DNA from 3 places in the Clostridioides sp. LIBA-2809 genome. Region 3 is predicted to be linked to each of the others. Evidence: riboswitches for the same ligand, from Rfam matches in the RefSeq annotation. Region 3 holds a riboswitch; each other region holds the start of a gene.
The links. Region 3 has a riboswitch for FMN ahead of ribD (bifunctional diaminohydroxyphosphoribosylaminopyrimidine deaminase/5-amino-6-(5-phosphoribosylamino)uracil reductase RibD). Riboswitches for the same ligand answer to the same signal wherever they lie in the genome.
Positions count from the first base shown of each region.

Region 1: linked by a shared signal. The riboswitch ahead of ACTG44_RS01305 (ECF transporter S component) and the one ahead of ribD (bifunctional diaminohydroxyphosphoribosylaminopyrimidine deaminase/5-amino-6-(5-phosphoribosylamino)uracil reductase RibD) in region 3 are both predicted to bind FMN.
Region 2: linked by a shared signal. The riboswitch ahead of ACTG44_RS18380 (MFS transporter) and the one ahead of ribD (bifunctional diaminohydroxyphosphoribosylaminopyrimidine deaminase/5-amino-6-(5-phosphoribosylamino)uracil reductase RibD) in region 3 are both predicted to bind FMN.

Region 1 is NZ_CP197004.1:200,708-207,325, reverse strand. It holds gene tsaB (tRNA (adenosine(37)-N6)-threonylcarbamoyltransferase complex dimerization subunit type 1 TsaB) at 1-667, opposite strand, end outside; gene tsaE (tRNA (adenosine(37)-N6)-threonylcarbamoyltransferase complex ATPase subunit type 1 TsaE) at 667-1,119, opposite strand; gene ACTG44_RS01310 (DUF4116 domain-containing protein) at 1,248-2,288, opposite strand; gene ACTG44_RS01305 (ECF transporter S component) at 2,625-3,230, opposite strand; FMN riboswitch at 3,354-3,471, opposite strand; gene ACTG44_RS01300 (amidohydrolase) at 3,531-4,697, opposite strand; gene ACTG44_RS01295 (Tex family protein) at 4,841-6,618, opposite strand, start outside.
Region 2 is NZ_CP197004.1:3,897,003-3,903,620, forward strand. It holds gene ACTG44_RS18370 (DUF881 domain-containing protein) at 1-272, opposite strand, end outside; gene ACTG44_RS18375 (ATPase) at 744-1,823, opposite strand; FMN riboswitch at 2,111-2,226, shown strand; gene ACTG44_RS18380 (MFS transporter) at 2,406-3,776, shown strand; gene yihA (ribosome biogenesis GTP-binding protein YihA/YsxC) at 4,043-4,654, opposite strand; gene lon (endopeptidase La) at 4,644-6,618, opposite strand, start outside.
Region 3 is NZ_CP197004.1:1,876,549-1,883,166, reverse strand. It holds gene recQ (DNA helicase RecQ) at 1-2,028, opposite strand, end outside; FMN riboswitch at 2,216-2,337, shown strand; gene ribD (bifunctional diaminohydroxyphosphoribosylaminopyrimidine deaminase/5-amino-6-(5-phosphoribosylamino)uracil reductase RibD) at 2,471-3,583, shown strand; gene ACTG44_RS09010 (riboflavin synthase) at 3,616-4,281, shown strand; gene ACTG44_RS09005 (bifunctional 3,4-dihydroxy-2-butanone-4-phosphate synthase/GTP cyclohydrolase II) at 4,304-5,497, shown strand; gene ribH (6,7-dimethyl-8-ribityllumazine synthase) at 5,604-6,065, shown strand; gene ACTG44_RS08995 (hypothetical protein) at 6,220-6,618, opposite strand, start outside.

The DNA.
Region 1 (6,618 bases), 1.7 Mb from region 3:
CTTGAGATTTTCTGATATACATAGGATTTATTGTATAACAAGTATGTACATCTATATTTTTATTATATTTACTTAATGCCAAAGAGCATAAGCTTCCTGCATTAGATACATTATTAGCTGGTGATGGTATTTTTACATTTTTTATATTTTCTAACTTATCTTTATACTTATATACAGCTTCTCCAACTACTATAAATTCTTCATCACTTGATACTATTTCCTCTAATAAAGTGTCAAATTCCACAACATTAACACCCTCTAATTCTATTAGCTCTCCATTTTCAAGTTTATATTTAGCTGAATAGACTTGATTCTTCTGCGCATCTAATATACAACATATCTTCCTATCACATAGATTCATGTTATTTGCTAGAGATTCTAAAGAATTCACTGCTATTATTGGTATATTATTTACATGAGCCATAGCTTTTACTGTGGCCATACCTATTCTAAGACCTGTAAATGACCCAGGCCCTATACATACAGCTAATAAATCCATATCTTTTATACTTAAATCACTCATGTTCAACATACTTTCTATCATTGGCATAAGTTTTTGCGAATGAGTTTTTTTGTTGTTCACTGTAAACTCACATATTAAGTTATCATCTTCTACAACTGATACACTTGCTGCCATAGAAGATGTATCCATACCTAGTATTTTCATTATTTAGTCAACTCCTCAACTATTTCTTTGTAAAAATCTCCTTTTGGAGTTAATATCATTTCTCTTCCATCATCTTTATACTTTAATTCTATATTTAAATATTCCTCTGGAAGTATATCTTCTATTAGATTAGCCCATTCGATTATGCAAATTCCCTTTGAATTTATATATTCATCATATCCAATATCATACATTTCATCACTGCTACCTATTCTGTAAACATCAAAATGATACAAAGGTATTTTACCTTCATATTCATTTATTATAGTAAAAGTTGGACTTGTTATATAATCTTTTATACCTAATGAATCTGCTAAGCTTTGTGTCATTGTAGTTTTCCCAGCCCCTAAATCTCCTACTAAACAGATAACACTACCTTCTTTCAAAAGTTTACCTAATTTATATCCTATTTCTCTAGTTTTATTTTCATTTTCTAAATATATTTTTGCCATCAATTCATCTCCATTTTGATATAATCGTCATGTGAATTTATATCACTGCTTAATTAATTATAGTATAAGCCTAGACTATTATAAAGTACTTCTATTTATCTTTTTTTATTGATGGCCATATCTAGACATTATATACAGTCTTCAATAATAATTTTTATATACTCTTTTGCCTTACAACTTTGCTTTAAAGCTTCTTTGCATATTTTCTCAGATTGCTCTTTTACATATTTAAGAGACTTATAATTCTCTTTAACTGCTTCAATACACATTTTTTCTGTCTGATTTTTTATATACATTAACATCTTACCATTTTGTCTTACAATCTCTATGCATATATCTTCTGTATAATTATCTATGTAACTTAACACATCTTTAATATTATATTTTTTATCTAAATATCTTATAGCTTTTATACATATTTCCTCTGTTTTATTATTAACAAATTGCAGACTTCTTCCATCTTGTTTGACAGCTTCCATACATATTTCATCTTTTTGTTTGTTTACATATTGCAGTGCCATACCATTTTGATTTACAGCTTCCATACACATCTTATCTGTTTGATTTTTTACATATTGTAATGCTTTATAGTTTTGCTTAATCGCTTCTATACATAGTTCTTCACTCTGTTCTCTAACATATGCAAGACACCTACCATCTTTTTTAATTGCTTCTAAACATATACTTCTTGTTTGAACCTCTAAAGCTTTTAGTATACTTACAACATCTATATTTGAAGAATATCTTATTGCTTTTATAATAAGCTTCTCTGTCTGGTTTCTTACATACTTAAGTGCATTACAATCCTTTTTTATAGCTTCAAGACATATATACTCTGTTTGTTCTTTTACATATTTTAGTGCTTTATAGTTATACCTTATCGCCTCTAAACATAATTCTTCTGTTTGCTTTTTTACATACTCTAGGGCTTTATAATTTTGCCTTATCGCTAGAATACACATCCCATCAGTTTGATTTTTTATATTTTTTAATTCACGATAATCATACTTTACACTTTCCATATTTTCAATGTATTCATTTGTAATATACTTTAAAGGCATTTTCAACTCTTCGTTATCAACACTTATATGAATATTTTCCCAATTACTATTAAAATAATACCCTTTATCATCTAAAAATAATTTTTTCAATTTTTTAGATATACTCATCTATCTACACCCCTATCATTATTAAATTAGATATTATTAAAAAATTAAGCATAAATCTTTATTTATTTTTTATAATATCTTTATTTTTTATTTATTATGAATTCGCTCTGTGTATTATAGATACCTTTTTAGTATTTTAATAGTTAATCGTTTTAATTCTTCCTTTATTTTAAAAATTAAATTTGCCTAAATATTTCTTATTTTATATACAATTTTTGATAAATTAATAAAGCCATAATCTATTTAATATATCAATCACAATATAGGACCGAAGTTATAAATAAATTATGGCTATTCAATACATTTAATTTTAAAATTTTATATTTTCTTGTCTAATTATTTTTTTATTACATTTCCCATTTTTTTATAAAGTGGTAATGTTACTAAAGATATTATAACAGCCTTTAATACATTAAATGGAGCTATCATCCAAATTACAAAAGTAAATAAATCATGAACTTGAGGATTTATAGCTGAGCCTAGGCCTATTATAGCATCTAGTCCCATTAATTGCCCATAAAGTGGCAGCATTACAAAATAATTTACCAATGAACCAATTATAGTCATAGCTATTGTCCCTAATACAAATCCAATTACTACACCCTTTAAATCTTTACTTCTCTTATATGAATAACAAAGTATAAGTACATAAGAACCACCAATTAATATATTTGCAAATTCTCCTACTCCTCCAGTTGTTGTTGCTGTTATCATTTGTAGTATATTTTTTACTACAACTACACCAAATCCAACCAATGGTCCTAAAGACATACCACCAAATATTGCTGGGATATCTGATAAGTCAATTTTTAAGAAATCTGGAAAAATACCTGGTATTGGTGCTTGAATAAACATCAATAAATAAGATATTGCAGATAAAATTGACATAACCACCAAAGTTCTTGTTGAAATCATATTACCTCTTTTTACTGTATTTTGCATAACTACTTTCCTCCTAATCAATAGTTTATATTTTTTAGGAAAAACAAAAAACTCGAAGATCCTATCTTCGAGTTTTTATGGATATAGTTTAAACAAACTAAAATAAACTTATTTATATTCCATAAATATCTTCTCTCATCCAGACTTTACTGTCGGCTTTGGAATCTCACCAAATCAACCACCTAAGTAGTTCGCGGGCTATACCGCCGGTAGGGAATTTCGCCCTGCCCCGAAGATCTTCTTTGATTTTTTAATTTTCCTTACACTCTTATATTAGTTAATTTTTTAATAATTGTCAAGTTATTTTTTCTCATATACTACTTTGCCATTTATTATAGTGTAAAGTACGTTACTTTGAATCTCTAGTGGAGAATTGTCCCAAATTACTATATCTGCATCTTTGCCAACCTCTATAGAACCTACTTTGTCTCCTATTCCTAAAGCCGTAGCTGGATTTATTGTAATTGATTCTATTGCTTTTTCTTCTTTCATACCATGTTTAACTGCTATGCCTGCACATATTGGAAGATATTGAACTGGTATTACTGGGTGGTCTGTCATTATACATACATCAAGACCTGCATTTGAAAGTATTCCAGCTGTACTAAATGTCAGATTTCTAAGTTCAAATTTAGACCTTTCTGACAAAGATGGACCTACTATCACAGGAAATCCTTCTTCTACCAATTCATCTACAATAAGATGACCCTCTGTACAATGGTCTAATGTAAGTTTTAAGTCAAATTCTTTTGCAATTCTTATTGCTGTAAACATATCATCAGCTCTATGAGCATGTGCCTTGAAAGGAATTTCTCTTCTCAGCACAGGTATTAAACTTTCCATTTTTATGTCATATTCAGGCTTTTCACAGTCTTCATCATCATGACTTTCATATAAATCAATCTCTTCTAGATATTCTTCCGCTTTTTTTAAATTTTCTCTAAGCAAGGCTGCTATAGCCATCCTAGTTTGAGGAGATTTGTCATCTTGACCATAGCAACTTTTTGGATTTTCTCCAAATGCTATTTTAGATGCAACTGGATTTTTTATTACCATTTTATCAATTCTTTTTCCATGTGTTTTTATAGCTATACATTGACCTCCCATAACATTTGCACTTCCAGGTGTTGTACAGACAGAAGTTATACCACCCTCAAAAGCTTCTTTAAATGTTCTATCCATTGGATTGATTCCATCTATAGGATTTAATTGTGGTGTTATTGGGTCAGTTTCTTCATTTCCATCTGCCCCTTCAAAACCTATCCCATCTTCCCATAGACCCAAATGAGTATGAGCATCTATAAATCCAGGGAACACAAGTTTATTACTTGCATCTATTATATCTGCATCTAATGGTGCTATTAAGTCTTCTCCTATTTCTATTATTTTTCCTTCATCTATAAGGATATCGCCTTTAATTATTCCATTTGTTATGGTGTTTATTTTACCATTTTTTATAAAAATCATTCATTTTCCTCCTGATTTTCAAGACTCTCTTACTTCTTTTTAACATTGTTTTTTACAATATACTTTTTTAATTTTTAATACTCATACCTACTATAAGTTGTATTTACAAATATAGAATTCAAAATAACAATACATAAACTTGTTTATTTTTTCATTGATAAAGCTACTCTTTTTTTGTTTAAGTCAATTCCAATAACTTTTACATCAACTATATCTCCTACTGTAACAATACTCATAGGGTCTTTTACAAAGCTATTACTCATTTCTGATTTATGAACTAACCCATCATTTTTTATTCCAATATCTACAAATGCACCAAAATCTACAACATTTCTAATTGTACCTTTTAAAGACATGCCTTCTTGTATATCTTCAATTTTTAAGACATCAGTTCTAAGAATAGGTTTTATTCCTTCTTCTCTTGGGTCTCTTCCTGGCTTTTTAATTTCAGCTATAATATCTCTTAAAGTAACTTGACCTACTTCTAGCTTTTCACTTAATTCTTTTAGACCAATCTCTTTTATTTTCTCATCTATTTCTTCTATATTTTTATTTTTTATATCATCTAAAGAATACCCTATTATCTCAATCATTTTTTTACATATGTCATAACTTTCAGGATGCACACCTGTATTATCTAGTGGGTTTTTACCATCTAAGATTCTCATAAATCCAGCACACTGAGTGAATGCTTGAGGTCCAAGTCGTTTTACTTTTTTCAGTTGTACTCTCGATGTAAAATCTCCATTTTCTTCTCTATATGCTATTATGTTTTTTGCAATAGCTTTACTTATTCCTGCAATATGTTCTAATAGAGAGTATGATGCTGTATTTAAATCTACTCCAACACTATTCACAGAATCTTCAACAACACCATCTAATACTTCTTCTAGTCTTTTTTTATTTAAATCATGCTGATATTGACCTACACCAATACTTTTAGGGTCTATTTTTACAAGCTCTGCTAATGGGTCTTGTAATCTTCTAGCTATAGATATAGCTCCTCTTATTGATACATTTATATCTGGATGTTCTTCATTTGCAAGTTCAGATGCTGAATAGACAGAGGCTCCAGCCTCACTAACTATAACATATTGTACTTCCCTATCTATCTCTTTTATCATTTCTGATACAAAAGTTTCTGATTCTCTAGATGCAGTACCATTACCTATTGAAATTATATCTATATCGTATTTTTCAATCAATCTTTTTAAGACTTTCTTTGCCCCTTCCACATTATTTTGAGGGTCTGTTGGGTATACTGTTGTATAATCTAATAGTTTACCATTTTTATCTACTATAGCTATTTTACATCCTGTTCTAAATGCAGGGTCAAATCCCATAACTACTTTGTCTTTAACTGGTGGTTGAAGCAATAAACTTTTAACATTTTTTCCAAATACACTTATAGCTCTTTCTTGAGCTATTTCTGTTAAATGATTTCTTATTTCTCTTTCTATTGATGGAAAAATTAATCTTTTATAAGAATCTTCTATTGAGCTTACGATTTCTTCCTTATTTTTGAAATTTTTATCATTTACATATTCATTTATTATGTAATTTAAAACTTTATCATTATTTATTTCTAACTTAACTTTTAAGAAGTTCTCTTTTTCTCCTCGATTTATTGCCAAGACTCTATGTGGAGCCATGCTCTTTACTGCTTCATTATAATCATAATACATATCATAAACTGATTTCTCATCAGTAGAGCTTTTGCTAACTATCATGCCTTCTCTTAATGCTAATTCTCTTATATATTTTCTAATCTTAGCATCATCTGAAACTAATTCTGCAATTATATCTCTAGCTCCTTTTAATGCATCTTCAACAGAAAGAACTTCTTTCTCCTCATCTATATAATTCTTTGCTTCTACTTCTATACTATCTAGATTATTCTCTAGTATTGACAACGCTAAAT
Region 2 (6,618 bases), 2.0 Mb from region 3:
GAATATGATAGGCTATCTCTAAGAGTTTCTATTTCTGAGATTTTTTCAGAATTTTTTTGATTTTTTTTCATTGAATTAATTGCTTCATCTAATTTATCTTTTTCTTTTGTTAATTCCTTTATAGACTTTCTTGTCAATTTTATTTCTTTTCTTATTGACTTATCTTTACTTGTATAAACTGTTTGTTCATTACTATAATCTCTAAATATGGTTCCAACAAGTATACCTAAAATAGTACTTGATAGTATTATAAACACATATTGTTTTTTCATACTGTATTGCTCCTTACAAATTTATTTTTATATGATAAGTTTATTTAATTAACCATTTAACATTTACATATGTTTATTATATCAAAGTTATATATTAAAATTCATCTTTAGTATATAATATCATACATTGAACTCCTATCACTAAATTACTAATACCAAGTATATATCCCTAAATCTTATTTACAAAATACGAGAACTTTCAATAAACATTTTTTTGTATTATTATAAAAGCATAACTTTGAAAAGGATATTCCATTATCACACGTTAACTCAAACTAAAGATATTATAGCTAAGTAAGATATTTTTTGTAAAATTATTTCTAGAATATTAATTTTTTATATAAAAATCTCTATTAATTAATAATTATTTCTTAATTGTATCAAAAACGGCAAACTGGCATAGCTTCAAAGCTACGCCAGTTTACTAAAAATCATATTTTATAATTAATATCTAATTTAATATATATGTTCTTATACATTTTTCTCATATTTTAAAATTCTTTTAACTAGTTTGTCTCTTAACTTTCCAACTTCATCGAATCTCATGTTAGGAATATAGTAACTTTCTATAATATCATGCTTAGACTTAGCTCTCTTAAGATTTAACACTGCCCAACAAATTAAATCATCCAAAACTTTTTCATCAAATTTAATGTCTTCTTCATATTTAAGTAATTTTTCCCTATTTAAAAATTGATTTAAATTAATTGTCTCCTCTTCTTTAAAAGTTGTGCTTATAGTTATACCTATATCTAAGTCAGTTAATAATACAGTCTCAATTTTCTCAGGAATAAGTGGATAATGATAAACTTCTACATTTAAACCTTTTTCAATAGCTTTTTTATACACTTTATTTAATAATGTAGTTTTCCCAGTTCCTATTTCTCCATCTAAATAATACACCTTATTTACATCTTTTAAAATGTTTTCTGTATAATCTAAACATCCTACAGGAGTTATGGCTGAACCAAATAAATGTTTTGCTTTTTTTAAATTACCTGTGCTCTCAACTCTATCAAACAATTTTTTAATAAGTTCTTCTGTAACTAGATTCACTTTACCATAATCCATACAGTCAGAATACTTTTCCTCTATATCTCTAAAGATTGGTTCTGATGCTTTTAAAAACTTAAATGCTCTTTTAAATGCATTACTAATATCTTTATCGTATCCTGATATTTCTTGTCTGTTTTTTTCTAACTCTTCTGTATTCCAGTAATCACCTAAATTAATTATCTCGTCCAAAGCTCCTGGTAGCTTTGGGTCCATAGTGTGTGGAGCAGTTGCATCCATAAGTACCACGCCTAATTCCTTTATAACTACACCGTCCAATGAACTTGGGTCAGAAGGACAGTTATATAATTCGATATCATATCCTCTATTTAAAAATTCTTTATAAATTTTTTTCATAAGTGAGGATTTTCCTACTCCAGGTCCACCTTTTAAACAAAAAACTCTTTTTACATTTTCAGGAATTATATATTCAAAAAAAGAATATGAGCCTTGTGATGTGTTCCCACCTGGAAATGCCTTCTTTACCTTTCCTTCCATATTAGCGCCTCCTCATAATTTACAATATCTCTTAATTAAGATATTAATATTATACGAGTTTTGTTACAGCTTTATGCTTTTGATAAATCTAAAACTTATCATTCAATACCAATAACAAATTAATTTTATCTAATTATAGTAGATTTCCATACTATGTGATTTAACTTTTATATACTTTTATGTATGAATATAATTTCACTCTTTATACAGTAATATAGTTGTGTATTGTTTAAATCCAATTGTTTCCGTTGTAATTTTATGTTAAAATAATATTACAAAATACATCTGTTTTTCTTCAGAAACGGGTGAAATTCCCTATCGGCGGTAAAAGCCCGCGAGCCTTATGGCATAATTTGGTCAGATTCCAAAGCCGACAGTAAAATCTGGATGGTAGAAGAAAATAGTATATGAGTACCTTTATGTAATTTTGCATGAGTAATCTATACAACTCCTTCAACTACCGTATTTATTCATGAAATTAAACACATTCGAGGTACCTAAGATGTAGGTGCTTTTTTGTTGTTTATTTTATAACCATTCTGTACTTATAAAATCTATTATATAAAAGATTGGAGTGTTATCATGAAACAAAAATGGATAGTATTAATTATCATCTGTATTGGTGTATTTATGTCTACTCTTGATGGAAGTATACTAAATATCGCAAATCCTACAATCGCTACTGACTTTAAAATTAACATGTCACAAATTCAGTGGGTTGTAACAGCTTATATGCTTGTCGTAACAGCTACTATGTTATTTTTTGGAAAACTCGGTGATAAAGTAGGCTCAAATCGACTATACACGTTAGGATTTTTTGTATTCACAATAGGTTCTTTTCTGTGTAGTATATCACACAATTTATCAACATTAATTTCCTCAAGAATATTTCAAGCAGTTGGAGCAAGTATTTTAATGGCAACTGGACTTGGCATAGTTTCTAATGCATTTCCAGCAAATGAAAAAGGAAAGGCTATAGGAATCACTGGAGCTGTAGTTGGTATAGGAAATATGAGTGGTCCCGTAATTGGAGGGATACTTTTAGAACATTTCGGATGGCCTTCTATTTTTATTATCAATATACCTATTGGCATTGTAGCAGTCTTTCTTGGAATTAAATTTCTTCCTAGACCTGTTTTAGATGAACAAAATAATAGCTTTGATATTCCAGGTCTTCTACTATTTGCAACTTGTACTACACTTATATTACTTGCGATGAATGGAAAGGGAGATACAAGATTGTATCTAGGAATAGCATCACTTATAATATTCTTACTGTTGGCATTAAGAGAAGTAAAATTTGAACAAAGTTTTATTGACTTACCTCTATTTAAAAATAGAAATTTCACTGTAGGTAACATTATCGGAATAGCTTGTTATTTTCCTCAAATGGCAGTGTCTTTCCTACTTCCGTTTTATTTAGAGCAATTAAAAAATTTATCTCCTATGATGGCTGGTTCTGTAATGACTGTACATCCACTTATTATGGTACTTATAGCTCCTATTGCAGGTTCTCTTTCTGATAAACATGGTGCAAAGAATATTTTAACAGCATCTTTTTCATTTATGACTATTTCCCTTGTTGGAATGGCACTTTTAAAGGCAGATTCACCATTGTTCCTTCTAATTGCATGTTTAGTTATTTTTGGACTTGGACTAGGTGCTTTTAGTTCACCAAACAATAGTAGTATCCTTGCAGATGTCCCTCCACAAAAACAGGGATATGGAGGTAGCTTTCTTGCAACTGTTCGTAATTTATCATTTGCTCTTGGAACAGCATTTTTTAGTAGTTTCTTTGCACAAAGCCTTACATATAATCAAAATTTTAAAAGCCATACATCAGCTTATGTCACAGCTAGTAATCAATCTTATTGGATTGCAGCAGCAGTATGCTTTATAGGACTTATACTAACTATTTTCTTTATGAGAAAAACAGATAAATCTATTTCTTAAATAAAATTTATTGGTTATTTCATTAGTGAATAAATTTTTAAATATACTAATCTACATTAATTTATAGTAGTTTTGCTAAGTTTTATAATTTTTAACAATAAATTGCTAATATTTATTGCTTATAAACAACAAGGATGCCAAAAAATGACCATTAAAACCATTTTGAGGCATCCTATATTTTATTTTGATATTAATACAATTAAAACTAATCTAATCTTATATAGATTATCTAAACAAGTATTATGCCAACATTTGATATTTTAAATTTAATCTACTGTTATCTCATATCCATGTTGATTGTATTGATTTACAATTTCTTCCCATAGTTCTTCAACACCAGTCTTTTTTAATGAAGAAACAGGAATTACTTTTTCACTACTTTCCAGTTGTAATTTTTTTCTTATTATACTTATATGTTTTTGATATTGCCCTCTAGATATTTTATCTGCCTTAGTTGCAATAACTACACAGTTGTATCCAAAGTGTTTTATCCATTCATACATAAGCTTATCATCTGCTGTAGGCTCATGTCTAATATCTACAAGTAGAAGTATAGAACATAATTCTTGTCTACTTTCTAGATATCTTTCCATTATACCTCCCCATTTTTCTTTTTCAGACTTAGCTATCTTTGCATATCCATAGCCCGGAAGGTCCACAAAATAAAACTCATTATTTATTAGGTAAAAGTTTATAGTTCTAGTTTTTCCTGGTGTTTGACTAGTTCTAGCAAAGTTTCTTCTATTAAGCAATGTATTTATTATTGATGATTTTCCAACATTTGACCTACCAGCTAATGCTATCTCTGGAATTCCTTCTGCCGGATACTGTGATTTATTCACAGCACTCATAGTTATCTCTGAACTTCTAATTTTCATTCTTCTCACCACTCTTTAATAAAGCTTGTTCCAATACTTCATCCATGTGTTCTACGAGTACAAACTCCATTTTTTCTTTTACATTTTCTGGTATTTCATCTAAGTCAGCTTCACATTCTTTAGGAATTAAGACTTTTGTTATGCCAGCTCTGTGAGCTGCTAATAATTTTTCTTTAACTCCTCCTACTGCTAGGACTCTACCTCTTAAAGTTATCTCTCCTGTCATAGCTATATTGCCTGGAACAGGTCTTTTAGTAAGTGCTGAAATCACTGCAAGAGCCATAGTTATACCAGCTGATGGCCCATCTTTTGGAACAGCACCTTCTGGAATGTGTATATGGATATCATTTGTCTTATAAAAGTCTGGGTCTATATCAAACTTGTCCACTATTGACCTTATATAAGAGATACCTGTCTTAGCAGATTCCTTCATAACATCCCCTAGTTTTCCAGTTAATACAATTTCTCCTTTACCTTTAAGTACATTTACTTCTACTTCAAGTGTAACTCCACCAACTGCTGTCCATGCAAGACCATTTACTAGTCCTATTTGAGGATTAACTTCTGCAAGTTGATACTTAAAGATGTCCTTTCCAAGATATGTCTCCAAATCAGACTTATTTACAACAACTTCTTCAAGAGTTGGGTCTTCAACATATTTTTTTGCAACTTTTCTACAAATTTTACCAATAGTTCTCTCTAGTGTTCTCACACCAGCTTCTCTTGTATAATGATTTATTATGCTTCTTAAAGTCTCATCATCCATTTTTATGAAGTTTTCTTTTAAAGCATGTTCTTTAATTTGTTTTGGAAGTAAGTATTTTTTTGCTATATTTAGTTTTTCTTCTTCTATATATCCAGATACTTCTATTACTTCCATTCTATCTAATAATGGTCTTGGTATATTACCTAAACTGTTTGCTGTTGTAACAAATAGTATTTTTGATAAATCAAAAGGTATTTCTAAGTAGTGGTCTACAAAATCCTTATTTTGCTCTGGGTCTAATACTTCTAGCATTGCTGAAGCTGGGTCACCTTTATAATCTGCTGCCATTTTATCTATCTCATCAAATAAAAATACAGGATTTTTTGTTTGTGCTTCTTTTACTCCATTGATTATTCTTCCTGGAATTGAACCTACATACGTTCTTCTATGACCTCTTATTTCTGCTTCATCTCTAACTCCACCTAAAGATATTCTTACAAACTTTCTATTCAATGCTCTAGCTATTGATTTTACTATAGATGTCTTTCCTGTTCCTGGAGGACCAACTAAACATATTATAGGACCTTTAAGTGATTTAGCAAGTGTTCTTATAGCTAGGTATTCTAATATTCTTTCTTTTACTTTCTCTAAGCCATAATGGTCTTCATCTAATATAGCATTTGCCTTATTTATATCCAGTTTATCTTTTGTCTCTTTATTCCATGGCAATGAAAAGATAGTATCCAAGTAGTTTCTACTTACAGATACATCTGGAGACATTGAAGATATCTTTGAAAATTTATCTATTTCTTTTTCTATCTTTTCCTTAGTTGTTTTAGGTGCTTTTATTTTCTTAAGCTTTTCTCTATATTCATCAGCTTCAGAATTTATATCTTCTTCTTCACCTAATTCTTTTTGTATTGCTTTTAATTGTTCTCTAAGATAATATTCTTTTTGAACTTTATTCATCTGTTTTTTAACTCTTAAAGTTATCTTTTTTTCTATTTTTAATATATCTATCTCTTCTAATAATATAGAATATATAAGTTCAAGTCTTTTCTTAATATCAAATTCTTCTAATATTTCTTGTTTTTGACTTGACTTTAGATATATATTTGCAGCTATTGTATCTATAAATCTATCGACATCTTCTATATCAGCCAAAGATATTAATATTTCTGGTGATACTCTGTTTCCAATATTTATATACTCTTCAAAGGCATCAAATACATTTCTTACAAATGCTTCAATTTCAACT
Region 3 (6,618 bases):
CCCACCTATACCTGAAATATCTTTCAGTTGCTCTTCATCAAGCGGATATCTTCCACTTATTTCTTTCAAAGCCTTATTGGATAAAACCATATATGGAGGTAATTTTTCTTTTGTTGCATATTCTTCTCTAATGCTTAATAGTTTTTCATATAGAGCATTATCTGAATTAACCTCAAAGAATTCACTATTAACACTCTCTAAATCGACATTTTTTTCTTTATATTGTTTAGTTATATTATTTTTTTCGACATATTCTTTAATTGCTGTTTCAAAGTCTCTACCATATTTTTGATACTTAATTTCCCCTACTCCAGATATATCTAACATTTCTTCTTTATTAACTGGATAACTACTAGACATAGCCCTAAGTGTCCCATCTCCAAATACCATATATGGAGCTATTCTTTCTTCACTTGCAATTGAGTGTCTAAGCTCTCTTAATACACTATATAACTCATCTTCTACCTCTAATGATTTTGTAATCACAATTTCTTTAAATTCTACTTTCACTTGACCTTTTAAAACTTTCATAGACATATCATTCAATCTTATTGTTGGAAAACTTCCTCTATTTCCATTACCTAAAGTCTCAACCAAATCCAAGAAACCATGAGAAACCAATGTATTTATAAAGTTCTTTAAATCTTCACTTGAATAATCTCTCATAATATTATATGTAGATAAGGTGTTTAGTCCAAGTTGTAAAATCTTTTTATTTTTAGAACCTCTAAGTACATCTACAATAGTAGTAACGCCATAACTTCTTTTCATTCTAGCTACACATGAAATGACTTTTTGAGCATCTATAGTCTTATCTACTATTTCACCTTCTACTAAACAGTTACTACAATTATTACAATCTTCTATATAATTTTCTCCAAAGTAATTCAATATTGTCCTTCTATAACATGAATTACTGTAAACCAAGTCAATCATATATTGAAGCTTCTTATGTTGAAACAATTTTCTTTCAGGATTCTCAACTCCAATATCGATTAAATATTTTTGTATATGTACATCTCCTGGAGAAAATAAAAGCACACATTCACTTTTTTCTCCATCTCTACCAGCTCTACCTATTTCTTGATAATAGTTTTCTATACTTTGGGGCATGTTGTAGTGTATAACCCATCTTATATTAGGTTTGTCAATACCCATTCCAAAGGCGTTCGTTGCTATCATTATATCTACATCATCGTTTATAAAGTCTTCTTGATTTTTACTTCTTTCATTTTTAGATAAACCTGCATGATATTTTGACACAGATATATTTCTCTTAGATAATCCATTATGTATATTTTCAACTTCCTTTCTAGTTGCAACGTATATAATTCCAGACTCATTCTTATGATTTTTAATATAATCTAAAATATATTTATTTTTACTAGATGATTTTACTATATTTATTGATAAGTTATCTCTATCAAAACCTGTTATATAACAGTCTGGATTTTCTAAGCACAATAAATTTATTATATCAGCTCGTACCTCTTCTGAAGCTGTTGCTGTAAATGCTGTAATTATAGGTCTTTTAGGCAAATTCTTTATAAAATCGGAAATCCTTCTATAGCTCAACCTAAAATCATGTCCCCATTGAGATACACAATGCGCTTCATCTATTGCGATTTGACTTATGTTGTTATTATTTATTAGTTCAAGAAATTCCTGTGCATCTAATCTCTCTGGAGCTATATAGAGTATTTTATAATTATTTTTTCTAATGTTATTTAATATTTCATTGAATTCTTTGTTACTTAATGAACTATTTATAAAAGCTGCGTTAATTCCCATAGCCTTTAAAGCATCCACTTGGTCTTTCATAAGAGATATAAGTGGAGAAATTACTATTGTCATTCCATCTAATATCAACGCTGGAAGTTGATAACAGATGGATTTACCACCTCCAGTTGGCATTATAGCTAGTACATCTTTTTCGCTCAAAATAGAATTTATTATAGCTTCCTGACCTTTTCTAAAACTTGTATATCCATAGTATTTTGATAATATTTCTAAAGGTTTTTTATTCATATATTTCTCTCCTAATTTAAATTAATTAGACTTCTTTCCTGATTATGTTCAAATTTTTATTTTTATATTCACAATCGCATTATTCCAAAGTTTATAGACATTCTATATTATATATTAACATATTTTTTGAAAAAAATAGTTTGCAAAGTAAAATAATTTATGATACATTCTAAATATAAATTTAATACTTAATCTTCGGGGTAGGGTGAAATTCCCAATCGGCGGTACAGCCCGCGAGCCAAGGTAAAATTTGGTTGATTTGGTTAAATTCCAAAGCCGACAGTAAAGTCTGGATGGAAGAAGATATGTTTAATGAGTTTTTTTGTAGAGCAATTTTGTTGTACTCTTATTAAACATTTATTGTAGATTATTCTAAACCCTGAGTTAATTCTCAGGGTTTTTTGTTTAAAAATTATCTAATTAAACAGGAGGTGTACATATTTTGAATTTTGTAAATCAAAAAGAAAAAGACATTTATTATATGAAAAAAGCTATTGAATTGGCTAAAAAAGGAGAAGGTTTTACAAATCCAAACCCACTAGTTGGATGTGTAATTGTTAAAGATAGTGAGATAATAGGCAAAGGATATCATGAGAAATTTGGCTCTAATCATGCTGAAGTAAATGCTATAAACGATACTAAACAAAGCCTAAAAGACTCTACTCTTTATGTAAATTTAGAACCATGTTCTCATTATGGAAAAACACCTCCTTGTGTTGATAAAATTATTCAAAATAAGATTAAAAGAGTTGTCATATCTACACTAGACCCAAACCCGCTTGTTTGTGGTAATGGAGTAAAAAAATTAAAAGATAACAACATTGATGTTACTGTAGGAATATTAGAAGAAGAAGCAAGAGAATTAAACGAAATATTTTTTTATTACATAAAAAATAAAAGACCCCTTTGTATTGTAAAATCAGCAGTAAGTCTAGATGGTAAAATTGCTACAAAATCACTAGAATCAAAATGGATATCTAATGAGTCATCAAGGTACCTAACTCATAAATACAGAAATAAGTATCATAGTATAATGGTTGGCATAAACACAGTTTTAAATGATAATCCCTTACTAACTTGTAGACTTAATCAAGATGAAATATCTCACCCTACAAGAATAGTAATAGATACAAACCTAAAATTGCCAATTAATAGTAATTTGGTTGAGGATAAAACTAGTAAAACTATAGTTTTCACATGTTGTAAAGACAGTAAAAAATTATCAATATTAAGAGAAAATAATGTTGAAGTCATAATTTCTCCTCAGAAAAATAACTTAGTAGATTTGGAATTTGTAATGTATAAATTAGGAGAATTAAACATTGATTCTGTCCTAGTTGAGGGAGGCTCTACACTTAATGATAGTCTATTTAGAAATAAATTAGTTGATAAAGTCAAATTATTTTTATCCCCTAAAATTATAGGTGGTAAAGACGCACCTACATTCGTTTCTGGAAAAGGAGTAAATCATCTATCAGATTCAACACGATTAGTAATCAATAATGTAACTTTAATAGATGGAGATATTTTGATAGAATCTGATGTTTTAAATTAAATTTTATGAATATATGTATAAAGGAGGTCATAATGTTTACTGGCATAGTAGAAGAAGTTGGAATACTTAAAAGAATTACTGCCAATGGCAAAAGCGGACAAGTAACCATACTATCAAACAAAATATTAGATGGTACAAACCTTGGAGATAGTATCGCTGTAAATGGGGTTTGTCTAACTGTTTCAAACCTAGGAAAAAATGAGTTTACAGCAGATGTTATGATGGAGACAATTCGTTCTACAAATTTAGGTTCCTTAAATACAAATGACAAAGTAAACCTTGAAAGAGCTATGACCCTTTCCTCGAGATTTGGAGGTCATATAGTAACAGGCCACGTTGATTGTAAAGGTACTATTTGTAAGTTTGAAAAAGATGAAAATGCAGTTTTAGTAACCATACGACCAGTTAAAAAACTTTTATCATCAATGATACTTAAAGGTTCTGTTGCCATTGATGGTGTAAGCTTAACTATATCATATTTAGATGATGAAATATTTAAAGTTTCTATTATACCTCATACTAAATTGAACACTACTCTCTTAACAAAAAATATTGGAGACTTTGTTAATTTAGAAAGTGATGTAATTGGAAAGTATGTTAATAGTTTTATGGTTAATAACTACAAGGAATTAAATTCCAATAGTATTAACTATAAATCAAATATAGATAAAGATTTTTTATTTAAAAATGGTTTTTAAAAATAATAAAGGAGTGAATTACATGTTTAATACTATTGAAGAAGCTATTAAGGATATAAAAAATGGGAAAATGGTAATCGTTGTTGATGATGAAGGTAGAGAAAATGAAGGAGATTTACTAATGGCAGCTGAGATGGCTACCCCTGAATCAATAAATTTTATGGCTACATATGGTAGAGGTTTAATTTGTCTACCTGCTACTGAAAAAAAATTTAAAAGTTTAAATATACCTCTTATGGTTAGAGAAAATACAGACACATTTCAGACAGCCTTTACTGTTACTATAGATGGTGCAGATACTCTAACTGGTATATCTGCATATGAGAGAGCTGAAACTGTAAAATTATTCTGTGATGAGAATTCTACAAGTAAAGATTTCAAAACTCCTGGTCACATTTTTCCTTTAATTGCAAAAACTGGTGGAGTTCTTGTCAGAGATGGGCATACAGAAGCTTCTGTAGACCTAGCTAGACTTGCAGGTTTTAAAGAAATTGGTCTTATTTGTGAAATAATGAAAGATGATGGTACAATGGCAAGAGTTGATGATTTAATGATTTTCAAAGAAAAACACAATTTGAAAATTATAACTATAAAAGACCTTATAGAATATCGTAAATTAAATGAAACTACTATAGAAAAGGTGTCTAGTGCTTTCCTTCCAACAAAATACGGTAATTTTGAAATCATAGGATATAAAGATACTTATTCAGACGAAGAACATATTGCACTTACTTATGGAGATATAAAGGAAGAAAATACTCTAGTTAGACTTCATTCCGAATGTTTAACAGGTGATGTGTTCCACTCTTTAAAATGTGATTGTGGATTGCAATTAGAATCTTCTATGAAGAAAATTGTAGAAAATGGAAATGGTGTTTTAATTTATATGAAACAAGAAGGTAGAGGTATTGGTCTTTTAAATAAAATTAAAGCTTATAAACTCCAAGAAGAAGGTTATGATACTGTGGAAGCAAATCTAATGCTTGGATTTGAAGAAGATATGAGAGATTTCTATATGGCTGCTCAAATATTAAAAAATTTAAATATAAAAAGCATAAGTCTTTTAAGTAATAATCCTGATAAAATAAATCAGTTAGAGAAATATGGAATAAAAATAGAAAATAGAGTCCCTATTAATGAAGAAATTAATGACTTTAACAAGTTATATCTAAAAACTAAAAAAGATAAAATGGGACATCTGTTGGATATTATATAGATAGTTATATAAAGATGTTTTTCTACTAAGTAATTATTTGCAATTAATATTAAAAATATTTATAAATATAAATCTATAACATAAATAAAATTGGAGGAAATAAAAAATGATATATGAAGGAAAACTTATTGGAAAAGACTTAAAAATAGGAATAATAAATTCTCGTTTTAATGAATTTATAACATCAAAACTTTTATCAGGTGCTGAAGATTGCCTCTTAAGACACGATGTTTCTCCAGAAAATATAGAAATAGCTTGGGTACCTGGAGCTTTTGAAATTCCTCTTGTTGCTCAAAAAATGTCTAAAAGTGGTAAGTATGATGCTATAATTTGTTTAGGATGTGTTATAAGAGGAGCTACATCTCATTATGATTATGTATGTAGCGAAGTCTCTAAAGGGATAGCAAAAGTATCTTTAGATAATGAATTACCTGTTATATTTGGAATCGTGACTACAGAAAATATTGAACAGGCTATTGAAAGAGCAGGTACAAAAGCTGGAAATAAAGGCTATGATTGCGCTATGAGTGCATTGGAAATGGTAAATTTATTTAAATCTCTAGATTAAATAGTGTCATTAATTAAATGTTAAACCTGTATAAATAATATAAAATACTGAATACCAAAAGGACAAAATATCTTTGTTCTTTTGGTACTCAATAATTTCAAATATAATATATATCCAAGCTCTTACCTATTAAAGTATATAAAGCCGTATAATTTTAGATACTAACAATTCTATCTTTATGTGTTTTTTCAATATATAATTTTTTAAAATTATTTACAATATCATCTACCTGAACAATCTTACCAATATCTTCATAATTATTAGAAATTCCTATACTATTCACATATATTTTTAAATCAGAATATACACAATCATTATGTAAATTTTTAATAATATAAGATATATTCTTAACATCAAACTCATTGTAAGCAAAAAAATCTATTGATTCAGCTCCTCCACTTTTTACATACGAAATAGCAACTACTCTACTTGTAAATGATATTGAAATATAATCTTCCACACAATTACTTAAAAGGATATTTTGTTTAGAAAAAATTATTTTTCTACATCCTAACTGAATAAAAAATTCTTGTAATACTTTTATGTCTATACC